2 linked regions of the Skermanella rosea genome follow. The protein of the gene in region 1 interacts with the protein of each later gene in a pairwise test. Links are inferred from orthologs where the notes say so. Each region holds a gene or a part of one and is shown in the gene's direction. Other genes may lie near its edges. The genes, in order: JL101_RS01495 and JL101_RS07460.

What was found.
Region 2: the proteins of JL101_RS01495 (region 1) and JL101_RS07460 interact in binary tests that used the Escherichia coli proteins (3 or more experiments, as listed by UniProt). The link is inferred for Skermanella rosea from one-to-one orthologs.

What each region holds. Positions count from the first base shown.
Region 1 is NZ_CP086111.1:313,767-317,552, forward strand. The notes cover bases 260-3,733. They hold JL101_RS01495 (2-oxoglutarate dehydrogenase E1 component), read left to right. Parts: upstream 260-596; coding sequence 597-3,533; downstream 3,534-3,733. Other genes in these bases: sucD (succinate--CoA ligase subunit alpha), read left to right, coding at 260-500; odhB (2-oxoglutarate dehydrogenase complex dihydrolipoyllysine-residue succinyltransferase), read left to right, coding at 3,621-3,733. Also shown: more of sucD, read left to right, coding at 1-259; more of odhB, read left to right, coding at 3,734-3,786. UniProt on the Escherichia coli protein: E1 component of the 2-oxoglutarate dehydrogenase (OGDH) complex which catalyzes the decarboxylation of 2-oxoglutarate, the first step in the conversion of 2-oxoglutarate to succinyl-CoA and CO(2).
Region 2 is NZ_CP086111.1:1,604,433-1,607,625, forward strand. What follows is about bases 240-3,120. They hold JL101_RS07460 (ABC-F family ATP-binding cassette domain-containing protein), read left to right. Parts: upstream 240-674; coding sequence 675-2,567; downstream 2,568-3,120. Other genes in these bases: ndk (nucleoside-diphosphate kinase), read right to left, coding at 240-499; JL101_RS07465 (SDR family NAD(P)-dependent oxidoreductase), read right to left, coding at 2,577-3,120. Also shown: JL101_RS07450 (lipid II:glycine glycyltransferase FemX), read left to right, coding at 1-39; more of ndk, read right to left, coding at 77-239; more of JL101_RS07465, read right to left, coding at 3,121-3,193. UniProt on the Escherichia coli protein: Genetic data indicate it may be involved in ribosome assembly or function.

The sequences.
Region 1 (3,786 bases):
GCGTCATCACCCCGGACGAGTGCAAGATCGGCATCATGCCCGGCCATATCCACCGCCGCGGCAAGATCGGTGTTGTCTCCCGCTCCGGCACCCTCACATATGAAGCGGTGGCGCAGACCACGGCGGCGGGCCTGGGGCAGTCGACCTGCATCGGCATCGGCGGCGACCCGGTCAACGGCACCAACTTCGTGGACAGCCTGGAGCTGTTCCTGGACGATCCGGAGACCGAAGGCATCATCATGATCGGCGAGATCGGCGGCGACGCCGAGGTCAAGGGAGCCGAATTCCTCAGGGACAGCAAGACGAAGAAGCCGGTCGTCGGCTTCATCGCCGGCCGCACCGCTCCTCCGGGACGCCGGATGGGACATGCCGGCGCCGTGATCTCCGGCGGCAACGACACCGCCGACTTCAAGGTCGAGGCGCTGAAGTCCGCCGGCATCCACGTTGCCGACAGCCCGGCCAGCCTGGGCAGCACCATGCTGAAGGCTCTGAAGGGTTGATCCCGATCAGCCCGGGCCGGTCCCCGACCGGCCCGTCGGAGCCGTAAACCCTTGCCAGAAAGAGGGCGCGGGCGCCAACGCCCGCGTCATTAACAAATGTCAGCGATCGCAGCGACCCCTGATCAGTCATCGTTCCTTTTCGGCTCGAACGCCACTTTCATCGCCGAGCTGTACGCCCGTTATCTCAAGGACCCGCAGTCCGTCGACCAGAGCTGGAGCAGCTTCTTCGGCGAACTGAACGACGACGCGCGGGAGGTGCTGGACGAACTGCGCGGGGCGAGCTGGGCGCCCAACACCACGGCGGTGATCGGCGAGGAACCCGCCCCCGCCGCCAAGCCGAACGGTTCGGCGCAGGCCAAGGCCAACGGCCACGCCGCCCCGAACGGCGCCGCGGCGCCGGCTGCCGTGATCGACCAGGACCAGCTCCGCGCCGCCACGCTGGACAGCCTGCGGGCGCTGATGCTGATCCGCGTCTACCGCGTCCGCGGCCATCTCCAGGCCACCCTGGACCCGCTGGGGCTGGAGAAGCGCGAGCAGCATCCGGAACTGGATCCCAAGACCTACGGCTTCACCGACGCCGACTGGGACCGCCCGATCTTCATCAACAACGTCCTCGGCATGGAGACGGCGACGCTGCGCCAGATCCTGGAGGTGCTGAAGAAGACCTATTGCGGCACCATCGGCGTCGAGTTCATGCACATCCAGGATCCCGACCAGAAGGCCTGGATCCAGGAGCGCATCGAGGGCGGGCGCAACCACACGGACTTCACGGTCAACGGCAAGAAGGCGATCCTGGAGCGGCTGACCGCGGCCGAGAACTTCGAGCGCTTTCTCGACAAGAAATACACCGGCACCAAGCGCTTCGGCCTGGACGGCGGCGAGGCCCTGATGCCCGCCATGGAGCAGGTGCTGAAGCGCGGCGGCCAGCTTGGACTGCGCGAGGTCGTGCTCGGCATGGCCCACCGCGGCCGCCTGAACGTGCTGGCCAACTTCATGGGCAAGCCGTTCAAGGCGATCTTCTCGGAGTTCCAGGGCAATTCGGCCCATCCGGAGGACGTCCAGGGCTCGGGCGACGTCAAGTACCACCTGGGCACCTCCTCGGACCGCGACTTCGACGGCAACTCCGTCCATCTGTCGCTGAGCCCGAACCCGTCGCACCTGGAGGCGGTCGACCCGGTCGTGATCGGCCGCGTGCGCGCCAAGCAGATCCAGCGCTGCGGCACCGTCCCGCCGACCGACGAGAGCCGCGACGAGGTGCTGGGCATCCTGCTGCACGGCGACGCCGCCTTCGCCGGCCAGGGACTGGTGGCCGAGACGCTGATGATGAGCGAGCTGAAGGGCTATCGCGTCGGCGGCACGATCCACTTCATCATCAACAACCAGATCGGCTTCACCACGATGCCGAGCTATTCGCGCTCGGGGCCGTACTGCACCGACGTCGCGAAGATGATCCAGGCGCCGATCTTCCACGTCAACGGCGACGACCCGGAAGCGGTCGTCCACGTCGCCCGGATCGCGATCGAGTTCCGCCAGAAGTTCAAGAAGGACGTGGTCGTCGACCTGTTCTGCTATCGCCGCCACGGCCACAACGAGGGTGACGAGCCCGCGTTCACCCAGCCGCTGATGTACAAGGCGATCCGCAGCCACGCCACGACCCGCGAGATCTACGCGAAGAAGCTGATCGACGAGAACGTCATCACGGCGGAGGAGTCGGAGAAGATCGTCGCCGACTTCTACAAGAAGCTGGAGGACGAGTTCGAGGTCGCCAGCCATTACAAGCCCAACCGCGCCGACTGGCTGGAAGGCAAGTGGTCGGGCCTGGAGGCGGCGTCGGGCGACGACCGCCGCGGCAACACCGCGGTCGAGCTGGACGTGCTGCGCGAGGTCGGCAAGGCGATCTCGACCGAGCCGAAGCACATCAAGATCAATTCCAAGATCGCCCGCCAGCTCAAGGCCAAGGCCCAGGCGATCGAGAGCGGCGAGGGCATCGACTGGGCGACCGCCGAGGCACTGGCGTTCGGCACCCTGTGCGTCGAGGGCACGCCGGTCCGGCTGTCCGGCCAGGACGTCGGCCGCGGCACCTTCTCCCAGCGGCACTCGGTGCTGGTCGACCAGGAGACCGAGGAGCGCTTCATCCCGCTCAACAACATCCGGGAAGGCCAGGCGATCTACGAGGTCCACGACAGCCCGCTGTCGGAAGCGGCGGTGCTGGGCTTCGAGTACGGCGTCTCGCTGGCCGAGCCGCACGAACTGGTGATCTGGGAGGCGCAGTTCGGCGACTTCGCCAACGGCGCCCAGGTGATCATCGACCAGTTCATCAGCTCGGGCGAGTCCAAGTGGCTGCGCATGTCCGGCCTGGTGATGCTGCTGCCCCACGGCTACGAGGGGCAGGGGCCGGAGCACAGCTCCGCCCGGCTGGAGCGGTACCTGCAGATGTGCGGCGAGGACAACTGGCAGATCCTGAACTGCACGACGCCGGCCAACTATTTCCACGCGCTGCGCCGGCAGGTCCGCCGCGACTTCCGCAAGCCGCTGGTCGTGTTCGAGCCGAAGTCGCTGCTGCGCCACAAGCTGGCGGTGTCGAAGCTGGAGGATTTCGGTCCCGGCACCTCGTTCCACCGCATCCTGAGCGAGCCGTACGAGCTGGTCGCCGACGACCAGGTCAAGCGGGTCGTGCTGTGCACCGGCAAGGTCTATTACGACCTGCTGCAGGAGCGCGAGACGCGGGGCATCAAGGACGTGGCGATCGTCCGGCTGGAGCAGCTCTACCCGTTCCCGCGCACCTCGCTGACCCGCGAGCTGTCCCGCTACGCCAACGCCGACGTGGTCTGGTGCCAGGAAGAGCCGCGCAACATGGGGGCCTGGACCTTCATCGACCGCCGGCTCGAGGACTGCATGGTGGCGGCCCAGCTCAAGGCGAGCCGTCCGCTCTATGCCGGCCGCATCGAGGCGGCCTCCCCGGCGACCGGCCTGCTGAAGCGGCACAACCGCGAGCAGGCGCAGCTCGTCGACGAGGCGCTGACCGTCAAGTAACCGGACCTGCGGGGGCGCCGTCCTGCGGCCGCCCCCGCATCTCCCAACAAAACCGAGCGAACCGCTCACATAAAAAGGTTTGAAATCATGGCCCTGGAAATCACGGTCCCCGTCCTCGGTGAATCGGTCAGCGAAGCCACCGTCGCGAAGTGGCTGAAGAAGGTTGGCGACTCGGTCGCCATGGACGAGCCCCTGCTGGAACTGGAAACCGACAAGGTCACGCTGGAGGTCAACGCCACCTCCGCCGGCACGC
Region 2 (3,193 bases), 1.3 Mb from region 1 along the record:
GGCGGCCAGCCGTTCCGCCTCGTCGGCGGATACGTCTGACCGTCCCGATACCGTCAGTTCCCGATCAGGACCCGTATCAGGGAACGATTTCGCTCTTGCTGAAGAAGAACTTGATCTCGCGGGCGGCGTTCTCCGGGCTGTCCGAGCCGTGGACCGAGTTGGCCTCGATCGACTCGGCGAAGTCCTTGCGGATCGTGCCGGGGGCGGCGTTCGCCGGGTTGGTGGCACCCATGATGTCGCGGTTGCGCTGGACGGCGTTGTCGCCTTCCAGGACCTGGACCACCACAGGACCCGAAATCATGAAGTCGACCAGCTCGCCGAAGAACGAGCGCTCGGCATGGACCTCGTAGAACTTTTCCGCCTGTTCCTTGGTCAGGCGGATGCGCTTCTGCGCGACGATCCGCAGCCCGGCTTCCTCGAAGCGGGCATTGATCTTGCCCGTAAGGTTCCGGCGGGTCGCGTCCGGCTTGATGATGGACAAGGTCCGTTCGACGGCCATGTTGGAAGGCTCCTGTGTGCTCTCGCAAAATTCGCGGCGTTATATACGCGCATCGACCGGGTTAGCAACGGGGCTTTTTCAACGGACCCTTCCGGCGCCCCTTTCGGCACCATCGCGATTTCCGTTTCCAGTCCCTTCAAAACCGCCCGTCCGCCATGCTATCACCAGCCCCGGCATGCTTCACATCAACGATCTGATTTTCCGCTTCGGCGGGCGTGTGATCTTCGACCACGCCACCGTCGCCATTCCCAAGGGCCATCGCGTCGCGCTGGTCGGCCGCAACGGCACGGGCAAGACGACCCTGCTGCGCCTGATCGCCGGCCAGATGGCCCCGGACGGCGGGTCCATCACCATGCCCGCGGAGACCCGCCTCGGCATCGTCGCCCAGGAGGCGCCGAGCAGCGACGTCAGCCTGATCGACACGGTGCTTGCCGCCGACGTCGAGCGCACGGCCCTGCTGGCGGAGGCGGAGACCGCCCGCGACCCGCACCGCATCGGCGAGATCCACACGCGCCTGGCCGACATCCATGCCCACTCGGCCCCAGCCCGCGCCGCCCAGATCCTGTCGGGCCTGGGCTTCGACGCGGAGGCGCAGACCCGGCCGTGCAGCGACTTCTCCGGCGGCTGGCGGATGCGCGTGGCGCTGGCCGGCGTGCTGTTCGCCCAGCCGGAACTGCTGCTGCTGGACGAACCGACCAACCACCTGGACCTCGAAGCGACGATCTGGCTGGAGAACTACCTGCGGAACTACCCGCACACGATCCTGCTGGTCAGCCACGACCGCGAGCTTCTGAACAAGGTGCCGACCACCACGGTCCACCTGGACCAGGGCAAGCTGGTCTCCTACGCCGGCGGGTACGACCAGTTCGAGCGGACCCGGCGCGCCAACCTGGAGCGGCTGGCCGCCAACCAGGCGAAGCAGATCGCCCAGCGCAAGCATATCCAGTCCTACATCGACCGATTCCGCTACAAGGCGTCCAAGGCGCGGCAGGCCCAGAGCCGCATCAAGATGCTGGAGCGGATGGAACCCATCATCAGCATCGTCGAGGACCATACCGTCAGTTTCGACTTCCCGTCGCCCGAGCCCCTGGCACCGCCGCTGATCCAGCTCGAGGACGTCGATGTCGGCTATGACGGCAAGCCGATCCTGCGCGGGCTGGACCTGCGCATCGACCTGGACGACCGGATCGCGCTGCTGGGTGCCAACGGCAACGGCAAATCGACCCTGGTCAAGCTGCTGGCCAGCCGCCTCGCCCCGATGAAGGGCGAGATGCGGAAATCCGGCAAGCTGAAGATCGGCTATTTCGCCCAGCACCAGGCCGAGGAGCTGGACCTGAACCTGACCGCGGTTGCCCAGGCGCGGCTGTGGATGAAGGACGTGGTCGACGAAAAGGTCCGCGCCCATCTCGGCCGCTTCGGCTTTCCCCAGCAGAAGGCCGACACCCAGATCGCCAAGCTGTCGGGGGGCGAGAAGGCCCGCCTCCTGTTCGCCCTGATGACCCGCGACGCGCCCCACGTCCTGATGCTCGACGAGCCGACGAACCACCTGGACATCGACAGCCGCGAGGCGCTGATCCAGGCGATCAACGGCTTCGAGGGGGCGGTGATCCTGATCAGCCACGACCCCCACCTGATCGAGCTGACCGCCGACCGGCTATGGCTGGTCGACGGCGGAGCCTGCCGGTCCTACGACGGCGACCTGGAGGACTACCGCAAGCTCCTGCTGGAGAGGAGCCGGGCCGACCGCTCGGACGGGAGCGACCGCGACGCCGGGCCCAGCAAGAAGGACCAGCGGCGCGCCGCCGCCGAATTGCGGGCAGCCCTGGCGCCGCTCAAGCGCAAGGCGGACGATGCCGAGAAGCTGATCGCCAAGCTGACCCGCGAGCGGCAGGCGCTGGAAACCAAGCTGGCCGACCCCGCCCTCTACAGCGGCCCGGCGGACAAGGTGACCAAGCTCCAGATCGACCTGGGCGAGGTGCAGAAAAAGCTCGGCGCCGCCGAGGACACCTGGATGGAGGCGCTGGAGGCGCTCGAAGCCGCCGAGTCGGAGGCGGCCGGCGCCGCCTGAGCGCGCCGGTCAGTCCTTGGCCGGCGTCCTGGCCAGCAGGACGTCGGCCAGCTCGGCGGGCAGGGCGCCGACCAGCCAACTCATGAAGTATGTCGGGAACGGGAAGGCGATGCGGGCGCGGTCGCGCTCCAATCCGCGCCGGATGATCCGCGCGGCCCGGTCGGCATCCATCAGGAACGGCATCGGAAAGCGGTTGCGGTCGGTGATCCGGCTGCGCACGAAGCCGGGGCAGATCACCGAGACCTCAATGCCGTTCGGCCGCAGGGCCAGCCGGAGCGACTCGCCGTAGCTTCTCACCGCCGCCTTGCTGGCGCAGTAGGCCGGAGCCCCGGGATAGCCGTGGAATCCGGCGAGCGAGCTGACCAGCCCCAGCTGGCCGCGTCCGCGTTCCACCATCGGGCCGATCAGCGGGTGGATGGTGTTCAGCACGCCGTCCAGGTTGACCGAGAAGATGCGCCGGGCCTGCTCCTCGCTCTCGCCGCTGCCCCGCTTTCCGTCACCGCCGCCGGTCCCGCCGCTGATCCCGGCATTGGCGATGCACAGGTCGATCGGCGACACGGCGTCGACCCCGGACAGCCACTGCCGCATGCCCTCGCGGTCGGTCACGTCGATAACCGCCGCCCGGA